Regions from separate parts of the Bacillus sp. KICET-3 genome, predicted to be linked through region 1. Evidence: predicted binding sites of a transcription regulator. Region 1 holds the regulator's gene; the other holds the start of a gene.
The links. Region 1 encodes Rex, which represses fermentation and respiration genes when NADH is low (regulators of the CRP and FNR family bind a similar motif). Its sites were predicted from a motif close to TTGTGAAATATTTCACAA; they were not measured.

Region 1 (5,152 bases):
CTTTTTCTTCCTCATAGCTGCGTTTTGCTCCGGCCTCTTTTTCTGAAGCGGTTTTTCGCCGTTCTTGCGTTTTTTGCTTTTCCAGTTCTTCGAGCTCAAGCTGCTGCGCCTTTTTTTCTGTGTAATAATCGTAGTCCCCTAAATATTCTTCCACCTTTTCAGGGGAGAGCTCAAATACTTTTGTTGCGATGCGGTTGATAAAATAACGGTCATGAGACACAAATAGAATCGTTCCGGGATAGTCAATCAAAGCGTTTTCCAATACTTCCTTGCTGTCTAAGTCCAGATGGTTTGTCGGCTCATCAAGAATGAGAAAATTGGCTTTTTGAAGCATCAGCTTGGCGAGCGCGAGCCGGGCTTTTTCACCCCCGCTCAGGGCGTGAACCGGTTTTAGCACATCATCTCCGGAGAATAGAAAATTTCCCAGGCATGTTCTAATATCTTTCTCATTCATCTCTGGATACTCATCCCACAGCTCGTCAATGACGCGTTTTGACGAAGTCAATTCAGCCTGTTCCTGATCGTAATAGCCGATCAAGACATGTGAGCCCGTTGTGATCGTTCCGGCGGCAGGCTTCAGCTTCTGTATCAGCGTTTTTAACAGCGTCGATTTTCCGATACCGTTAGGGCCGACAAGCGCCACGCTTTCCCCGCGTGTAATATGAAAATTGAGCGAACGGAGGAGCGGAGGCTGATCTTGATAGCTGACCGTCAGATCTTCGACGCGTAAAACGTCATTTCCGCTTTGCCGCGAAATCTCAAAGCGGAAGTTGGCTGATTTTTCATCGCCGAGCGGTTTTGTCATGACTTCCATCCGCTCGAGCTGTTTTCTTCTGCTTTGGGCGCGCTTTGTCGTTGAGGCCCTTGCCAGGTTGCGGTCAACGAAGTCCTGGAGCTTGGCGATTTCATCCTGCTGCTTTTCATACAGCTTGGTCTCTCTTTCAAGGTGTTCCGCTTTTAATGTAAGATATGAGCTGTAGTTTCCGATGTATTTTTTGCTCTGGGTGCGGGAAATCTCATATACTTGGGTGACGACCTTATCAAGAAAGTACCTGTCATGGGAGACGATCAGAATGGCGCCGCTGTAGTTTTGCAAATATTGTTCCAGCCATGTGAGCGTGTCGATGTCCAGGTGGTTTGTCGGTTCATCAAGAATCAGCAGATCAGGCTTTGTCAAAAGCATTTTTCCGAGTGCGAGCCTCGTTTTTTGTCCGCCGCTTAAATCCTGCACGCGCGCGGAATCGCCGTGTCCGGCGAATCCCATTCCGTGGATCACAGATCTGACGTCAGCTTCATATTGATAGCCGCCTTTGTCTTTAAACGTCTGCTGGAGTCTATCGTACGTTTTCATTAAAGATTCCAGCTTGTCCGGATCAGCATGCGCCATTTCCTCTTCAATCGAGCGCATCACGGTTTCCATCGTTTTCAAATGATCAAAGACCGAAAGCAATTCCTCTTTAATCGTCAGCTCGGAATCAAGTCCTGAATGCTGATCAAGATAGCCGATGGTTAAATCCTTCGGCTTAATGATGTCCCCTTTTTCATAAGACAGGCGGCCGGCGATAATTTTTAAAAAAGTCGATTTTCCGGCTCCGTTGCGGCCGACGATCGCAATCCGGTCCCGTGATCTGACTTCAAGCTTTATATTCGTTAAAATGGAATCGGCCCCAAACGATTTTGAGAGCTGATTGACTTGTAAAATCATCATGATCTATTTCACCTCTTGTTTGCTATTTTAAGTGTAGCCTATCAGATAGCAGTCAGCAAACAATTAAGTGAAGTCTGGAAGATTTTAACCAAAAGAAAAAGACAGATTGAAAAAAATAGTGTATGATCTTTATAAGGAGAGTTTTTATCATGAACCAATTTACACACTTTAATGAACAAGGCAGAGCCAAAATGGTTGATATAAGCGAAAAGGAAGCTTCAGTCCGAACTGCTGTGGCTCTCTCAAGCGTGTCCATGACAAGAGACGTGCATGCAAAAATCAAGAACCAGGAAATGGGGAAAGGCGATGTGCTGGCGGTGGCCCAGGTAGCCGGAATCATGGCGGCGAAGCAAACGTCCGCCATCATCCCGATGTGCCATCCGATTGCCCTTAAGGGAGTCGATATCGCCTTTCGATGGGAAGAAAAAGAACAGAACAGCATCCTGCATATTCAGGCAAAAGTCAAGACAAAAGGGAGTACAGGTGTGGAAATGGAAGCGTTAACGTCAGCTTCCGTATGCGCCCTGACTGTTTATGACATGTGCAAGGCGGCGGATAAGGGAATGGTGATAGGCCCGACCTATCTTGCAGAAAAGACGGGCGGGAAAAACGGCGACTATAAAAGGGAAAAAGCTGAAGTAAACATGGAGGATCGGTTATGAACTTGGATCATTCAAAAATTCCGCAAGCGACAGCGAAACGGCTGCCGTTATATTATCGTTTTTTAAAAAACCTTCATGCATCAGGAAAGCAGCGTGTTTCGTCTGCTGAGCTGAGCGATGCCGTAAAAGTTGATTCTGCTACAATTCGCAGGGACTTTTCATATTTTGGAGCTCTCGGCAAAAAAGGCTATGGCTATAATGTGAATTATTTGCTGTCCTTTTTCAGAAAGACGCTCGATCAGGATGAAATGACAAACGTAACGCTCATCGGTGTAGGAAATTTAGGAACAGCCTTTCTCCATTACAATTTCATTAAAAACAACAACACGAAAATTGCGATTGCTTTTGATGTCAATGAAAGCAAAATCGGAACAGAAGTCGGAGGCGTTCCCGTATACGACCTGAATAAACTTGAAGAGCATTTGACAGATGACATCCCCGTCGCCATTTTGACGGTCCCGGCCCATGCCGCCCAATCGATTACGGACAGGCTTGTTGCGCTCGGTATCAAAGGTATTCTCAATTTTACGCCGGCCCGTTTGAATGTGCCGGAACACATTCGAATTCATCATATAGATTTAGCGGTTGAACTTCAGTCATTGGTGTATTTTCTGAAGCATTATTCAATGACGGAAGAAAAATGACGGAAAGGGGGAGGCTTTTATATGCCGACAATCGGTCCTGGAAGCTTTATTTTAATCGTTATTTTGGCGATTTTGATTTTCGGTCCGAAAAAACTTCCTGAACTGGGAAGAGCAGCAGGCAATACATTACGGGAGTTTAAAAACGCGACAAAAGGTCTGGCGGATGACGATAACGACAAAAAGAAAGAAGATCAGTAGGATGGGATGACATTGATGAAGGGAAAAGAAATGTCGCTGTTGGAACATATTAAAGAATTGCGAAGACGGCTCATGTTCACTGCCTTCTTTTTTGCCGTTTTTGTCATGGCGGGCTTCTTTCTTGCAAAGCCGATCATTATTTATCTGCAGCAGACGGAGGAAGCCAAACTGCTTACGCTCAATGCGTTTAAACTGACGGACCCTTTGCTGGTATACATGCAGTTCGCTTTCATCATCGGCGCTGTCATGACCTCGCCGCTCATTTTGTATCAGCTGTGGGCGTTTATCAGCCCGGGGCTGTATGAAAAAGAACGCAAAGTGACGCTAAGCTATATTCCTGTATCGATTATTCTCTTTTTAGGCGGCATTGCCTTTTCTTACTTTATTTTGTTTCCGTTTGTCGTTGATTTTATGATGAACTTATCCGATGATCTCAATGTGAATCAAGTCATCGGAGTGTACGAATATTTTCAATTTCTTCTGCAGCTGACGCTTCCTTTCGGTTTATTGTTTCAGATGCCTGTGGTGGTTATGTTTGTGACAAGGCTCGGCTTGGTGACGCCAATGTTTTTGTCAAAGATCAGAAAGTATGCCTACTTTGTTCTGTTCGTCATTGCGGCGGTTATCACTCCGCCGGAGCTGTTGTCTCATTTAATGGTTTCAGTGCCTTTATTAATTCTTTATGAGATCAGCATCGTGATTTCGCGAATCGCCTACCGGCAGGCGCAAAAAAATGCAATTCGGGAGGAAAACCAGGCATTTCTGCAGAAATAAAGAGCCATCTCTCTTTACGAGAATGGCTCTTATCTTTAAAACGAGTTGTTTTATTTTTTTCTTTTCAACCTGCTTGAAAGGGCGAACATTTTAAAGGAAATGCTGATGTTGTAAGCAGCGAAAAGCATGAGAAGAATCGTGTAGAACGACCACATATTCCCCGGAGTGGTAGCTGCCAGATACGTAAACAGCACACCGGTCAAAAAATAAATCAATCCCCAAAATTTCGGGCTTCTTATCATAAAAATCCTCCAATAATCATTTGCATTTTTTCGGCTCGTTCCAAATATTCTTCAATAGGCCCCTGGAAAGTCTGGATAATGACGACAAGCGTATTCATGGCGACATGGGCGAAGATCGGTACGATGATCCGGTTTGTCCTGACGTATAAAAACGCGAATGTGAAGCCCATTGCCGTATAGATTAAAAGGTGTGAGAAATCCAGGTGGACAACCGAGAATAAAATGGAACTGATTAAAGCGGCGATAAAGAAATTTGTTTTTTCATAAAATGCCCCAAAAATGATCTTTCTGAAAATGATTTCCTCCAGAATAGGACCGAATACAGATGAAACAAACATCATGAGCGGCAATGCATGAATGATATCCATGATTCTTTGTGTATTTTCCGATTCGGGATTTACACCGAACAGTTTCATTTCGATCGCGGCGGCAATCGATTGGGCAAAAAGCGCGAGAAAAACGCCGAGGACCGCCCAGGCGATAGAGACACCGATCGATGCTTTCGGGGCGTTTCGAAGCGTTGTTTTTGGAGCGGTCCTTAAAATCAACAGCACGATCACAAGACATAGTGTAAAGGCGATGACAGACCATACTCCGACGAGTGTGAGCTGAGTTTCGGCGGGTGGCTGCCCCTTTCCGACGCCAAGAAAATAAAGCAGCGGCAGACCGACAACGGACGACAATTGCATGAGCACGTATGTCAAAATAATAAACCAGTATTGTTTTCTCAAGCCGTATGTACTCCTTTTCTAAAGATCTAAAGCAGACTATGTTTATTGTAACACACTCCATTCAAATTATTGGGCGGGAAGGATAACGGGAAATATGTAAGCGCAAAAAATTTTTAACCTTATCACTTGAAATTGCCCTGGAGATTCTTTATTATAAGAATTGTGTTAGCACTCACTGAGTGCGAGTGCTAAA
Region 2 (5,152 bases), 1.6 Mb from region 1:
GTATGGGAGAGGGGCTCAGGCATCACCCAGGCTTGCGGAACAGGCGCTTGTGCGGCAGCGGTCGCTTCGGTATTAAACGGATCTGCCAAAAAGGAAACGGACATCACCGTTCATCTTGCCGGAGGCGATCTCATCATCAACTGGAAAGACGACGGCCGTGTCATGATGACAGGACCGGCCGAAACAGTATGTGAAGGCGTATTTTACGTTTGAAAACAGGCTGTTTGAGAAATAAAGGATTGGCATTTATAATAGAGATGCACATGACAGCCAGAGGAGGTGCTTTTTCATGAGCGATAAAACCGTTACGCTTACTGAAGCGGCTGCCCTTCATATTAAAGATATGATGAAGGAGCATGAAGAGGAAAATGCTTTTTTGAGAATCGGTGTTAAAGGCGGCGGCTGCAGCGGTCTTTCATATGGAATGGGATTTGAACACGAAAAAAACGAGAATGACAATGAATTCGTCCAGCATGGCATCACGTTCCTGATTGATCAGGAAAGCCTGGATATCATGAACGGAACGGTCATTGATTTCAAACAGTCGATGATGGGCGGAGGCTTTACGATCGACAACCCGAACGCCATCGCATCGTGCGGCTGCGGCTCATCATTCCGGACGGCGGCGAACGCCGGCAAGCCTGAAGAGTGTTAACGCCTTTTCCCGAGAGATAAATAACAAAAACACGCCTTTCGATGATGGAGATCATTCATCATGAAGAAGGGCGTGTTTTTCTGAATGCGGGCCGGGAACAAGCGGAAATAACCGTCCCGCTCAGGAGGCTTGAGCAGGACATCTGCGAATGGAGAACGGCCGGGGTGTTTATTTTTGGTTAAAGATGCGGTGAAGGTTGCTTGTATTGTTGGTAATTGAAGTTAAAAAGCGGCTGCCGCTCACCATTTCCTGATTGCAAAGCGGACATAAAGGGCGGTCACTGCTTGTAAAGTTTTTTCTCATCCATCCGTTGCATTCTTCTGCCGTACATTCCCACGTGCTGACATCTTCTTTTGGAAGAGGTTCCTGGTTTCGATTGTTGTAGTAAGACATAGCGTCACTTCCTAACGAGGATTTTTTTGGTGCATATAAGAATATTTTGTGAATCTTAAGACATTCTATTCGCTCTTTTGTTATTCTATACTGGACAAGTTCCATTTTGGAACAAAAGCCCCCTATGAAAAGAGGTGCAATATTGGAAGAAAAAATAAACTGCAGACACTGCGGCCAGCTGATCCCATACCGTTCAACAGTATGTGAAGCGTGCGGCTGCAAGGAGCCTCTGCCGAAAGCTGATAAAATCAAAGACCGCATCATTCTGACTACTGCGGGCATTGTTGGTGTATTGACGATTGTCCTGATTTTAGGAACGATCTTTTCGTATATAAAACTGATCTAATAAAAAGGAGCCGGTTGTAAGGCTCCTTTTTTTATTTATTCTCAAACATGCTTGTTGAATGAAGCGGCTGAACGCGCGCTTTAGGGTCCATATAGGCTTTTGCGTTGTTGACGGCGGTTGGAGCTTCTCCAAATCCGCTGGCAATCAGCTTGACTTTTCCTTCATATGTGCAGATGTCGCCTGCGGCATAGAAGCCCGGGATGTTTGTTTCCATCGTGGATTTGACCTTGATGGAGTTTTTCTCGATGTCGAGCCCCCAGTTTTTGATCGGGCCGAGAGATGAAACGAATCCAAAGTTGACAATAACATCATCCACATCCAGGATTTCTTTTCTTTCCCCTTTGACTTCCTCAATAACGAGCTGCTCAATCTTTGTTTCGCCGATCAGCTCAGTCGGAACAAACGGGGTCAACACGTTGACTTTAGAGTTATGAAGGTTTTCAACGCTGTGTTCATGAGCACGGAATTTGTCGCGGCGGTGAATGATCGACACCTCTTTTGCAATCGGCTCAAGCATAAGCGCCCAGTCAACGGCAGAGTCTCCGCCTCCCAATACCGCGACGCGTTTGCCCGCGAATTTGTTCAAATCATCGATAAAGTAGTGCAGGTTCGCGTTTTCAAATTGAGCTGCTGATTCAAGCTCAAGCTTTCTCGGCTGGAAAGCGCCGTTTCCGGCCGTAATGATGACCGTTTTTGAATAATGCACTTCTTTGTTTGTGACGAGTTTAAATATGCCGTCCGCCTGTTTTTCGACGCTTTCGACGGCTTGTTCAAGGCAAACAGTCTGATCGAATTTATCCATTTGCTCCTTTAGATTGTCAACGAGTTCCTGGGCGCGGATTTTAGGGAAGCCGGCCACGTCATATATGTATTTCTCCGGATATAGAGCGGACAGCTGGCCGCCAAGCTGCGGCAGACTTTCAATGATTTTAACGCTGGCTTGCCGCATCCCGCCGTAAAACGCGGTAAACAAGCCGACAGGGCCGCCTCCGATGATGGTAATGTCATATACTTTTGAGTCTTCACGCATGAAAATAATGCCCCCTAAGTGAAAATTGTTCTTAATTATATCATATCACATAAAATAAATACGAGCGTGCCGGTTTTTTTTGGTGAGAAAATCTTACCACCATGGCCGTGTTCAAAATGCACATGAAGCATATTGAATCTTGAAAAAACAAATATGAATCGCTATGATGTAGTTGTGAACAAAACGGTAACTCTTTATGAATCTTTTGTGTCGATCGAATGCGGAAAAAAGCGGCTTTTTGGTGTTTTAAAGTGAAGGATTTCACAAACTTTTTTTCATAAAAAGCCGGCCTCAGGTTGAAAATAACCCAAAGGCTATTTTTAATCCGGCTTGGCAGTAAAATATAGAAAAGGTGGATGTGATTCCGTTGAATAAGCCAAAAGTAGTAGTGTTAGGTGCAGGTTATGGAGGATTAATGACTGTTACAAGACTCGGCAAAAAAATCGGTGTCAATGAAGCAGATATCACGCTTGTCAATAAACACAACTATCATTATGAAACGACCTGGATGCATGAGGCGAGCGCAGGAACGCTTCATCATGACAGATGCCGCTATCAGATCAAAGACGTCATCAATCAGTCGCGTGTCCGCTTTGTACAGGATACGGTTAAGAAAATCAATAAAGAAGAAAACAAAGTCGTCCTGGAGACCGGCGAGCTTTCATACGATTACCTTGTTGTTGCTCTGGGAGCCGTTCCCGAGACTTTTGGGATTTCCGGTTTGAAGGAGCATGCCTTTCCGATTTCCAATATCAATACGTCACGCCAGCTTCGCGAACATATTGAATACCAGTTTGCAACATACAACACGGAAGCCGAAAAGCGTCCTGAGCGCCTGACGATCGTAGTCGGAGGGGCGGGTTTTACCGGTATTGAATTTTTGGGCGAATTGGGCAACCGCATTCCCGAATTGTGCAGAGAATATGATATTGACCGTGAGAAGGTCAACTTGATCTGCGTTGAAGCGGCGCCGTCCGTCCTTCCGGGATTTGATCCGGAGCTTGTCGATTATGCGGTCAATTATCTGGAAGGCAAAGGGGTTCAATTTAAGATCGGCACCGCTGTAAAAGAATGTACGCCTGACGGCATCATTGTCGGGAAAGACGATCAAACTGAAGAAATCAAGGCCGGAACAGTGGTGTGGGCAGCGGGTGTCCGCGGAAATCCGGTCATTGAAGAATCCGGATTTGAAAACATGCGCGGCCGTGTCAAGGTAAAACCGGATCTCAGGGTCGAGGGCCATGACAACATTTTCGTGATCGGAGACTGCTCGCTCGTCATTAATGAAGAGACAGACCGCCCTTATCCGCCGACCGCCCAAATTTCAATGCAGCAGGGCGAGACATGCGCCAAAAACATCGCCGCTTTGATACACGGCAAAGAAACGGAAACGTTTACTTTCGATAATAAAGGCTCTGTCGCATCGCTTGGCGAACATGACGCGATCGGTGTGGCATTCGGCAAAAAAATGACAGGAACAACGGCCTCCATGATGAAAAAAATCATCGACAACCGCTCGCTCTTCTTGATCGGCGGACCGGGGCTCGTACTGAAAAAAGGAAAATTCAAGTTTTTCTAACGCTCAGAAGCCTGCAAATTTATTGCAGGCTTTTTTATGTACCGTTTAAAACTTCAAAAACAAAAGAAAAAGAAAGAATACCGATATTTTAAGCGCTTACATGAAATAATCCGTTATATTTTCTGACTTTAACATTGACAATCTTCATGATATTATTATCAGAAAATTGAGAAAAAGGTGTGTTTATGATGAAAACTTCTTCTTCGCCTCATCATTCTGATTCATCATGTACATTTTGTTCCGGAAAGGGCTACTTTCAGCTTCTGCTCGGCGGCTCTGAAACGTGCAGCAATTGCCGTGGAACAGGAAAAGACCGCTGATTCGGCTTTCCAATGATTGACTCGTCTTCCTGCTCCAATGTAAACTAAAAGAGGTTACATGGGGGTGGAAGGCTTTGATTAGTTTACCAGTCGTCATTATTTCAGTTGTCTTGTTTTTTGTGCTGTTTTTCGGAATTGGTTTCTTGCTGAACATGCTGCTCAGGATGTCATGGATTATGGCCGTCATATACCCGATTGTATGCCTTTTCATTGTGAATAAAGAAAAGCTGATACGCTATGTAGAAGCTCCTGGAGAGGCGTTTTCCGGACTCTTTGCCCGTGTGGCTTCTTTGGCGGCGGCGGACATCATGATTTTAGCAAGCGGGATGGCCGGGGCCCTGCTATCCGGAATCGCGATCAAAGCATTGCGAAAAAGAGGATATCAAATGTTTTAAGCCTTCTTCTTTTCCTGAAGAGGGCTTTTTACACGGTTAATTTTCTTACTTTTCTTAAAACTTTCTCGCCATCTGAATATTTCTTTTCCTTGTTGGAAACAACTAGATGGTGAGAGGAGTGGAAAGAATTGAAAAAAGCGATGGCAATATTCAGGCGTTTCTTGATGTCGGCTTTATTTGTCCTGGCTCTTATGACGACTTTCTTTGCGGTTTCCGGAGTGGAGGCTGAGGATATATCAAGCTGGGCAAAGGAACGGGAGTTGTCGTTCAAACAATTGCATCTGACCTTTAAATCACTTCCGAAAGAAAAAGCGGAAAAGACATCACTGTCGGCCGCCAAAGAAATTAAAAACAAACCGAAAAAGCTTGAAGACGCTTTTGACTGGAGCAAATATCCGAAACAAAAAGTGACTGCGACCGGGTACACGGCCGGA

Region 2: yumC (ferredoxin--NADP reductase 2) is a predicted target of Rex. The motif match lies at 2,674-2,691, and genes of this name have one in related genera.

The regions. Positions count from the first base shown of each region.
Region 1 is NZ_CP137345.1:705,155-710,306, forward strand. It holds gene R5H20_RS03515 (ABC-F family ATP-binding cassette domain-containing protein) at 1-1,708, opposite strand, end outside; gene moaC (cyclic pyranopterin monophosphate synthase MoaC) at 1,858-2,370, shown strand; gene R5H20_RS03525 (redox-sensing transcriptional repressor Rex) at 2,367-3,014, shown strand; gene tatA (twin-arginine translocase TatA/TatE family subunit) at 3,036-3,212, shown strand; gene tatC (twin-arginine translocase subunit TatC) at 3,219-3,986, shown strand; gene R5H20_RS03540 (YdiK family protein) at 4,037-4,225, opposite strand; gene R5H20_RS03545 (CPBP family intramembrane glutamic endopeptidase) at 4,225-4,959, opposite strand.
Region 2 is NZ_CP137345.1:3,678,853-3,684,004, reverse strand. It holds gene dapF (diaminopimelate epimerase) at 1-213, shown strand, start outside; gene R5H20_RS18880 (HesB/IscA family protein) at 290-655, shown strand; gene R5H20_RS18875 (cold-shock protein) at 824-1,048, opposite strand; gene R5H20_RS18870 (hypothetical protein) at 1,191-1,394, shown strand; gene yumC (ferredoxin--NADP reductase 2) at 1,426-2,424, opposite strand; gene R5H20_RS18860 (NAD(P)/FAD-dependent oxidoreductase) at 2,786-4,003, shown strand; gene R5H20_RS18855 (YuiA family protein) at 4,192-4,323, shown strand; gene R5H20_RS18850 (YuiB family protein) at 4,398-4,718, shown strand; gene R5H20_RS18845 (3D domain-containing protein) at 4,859-5,152, shown strand, end outside.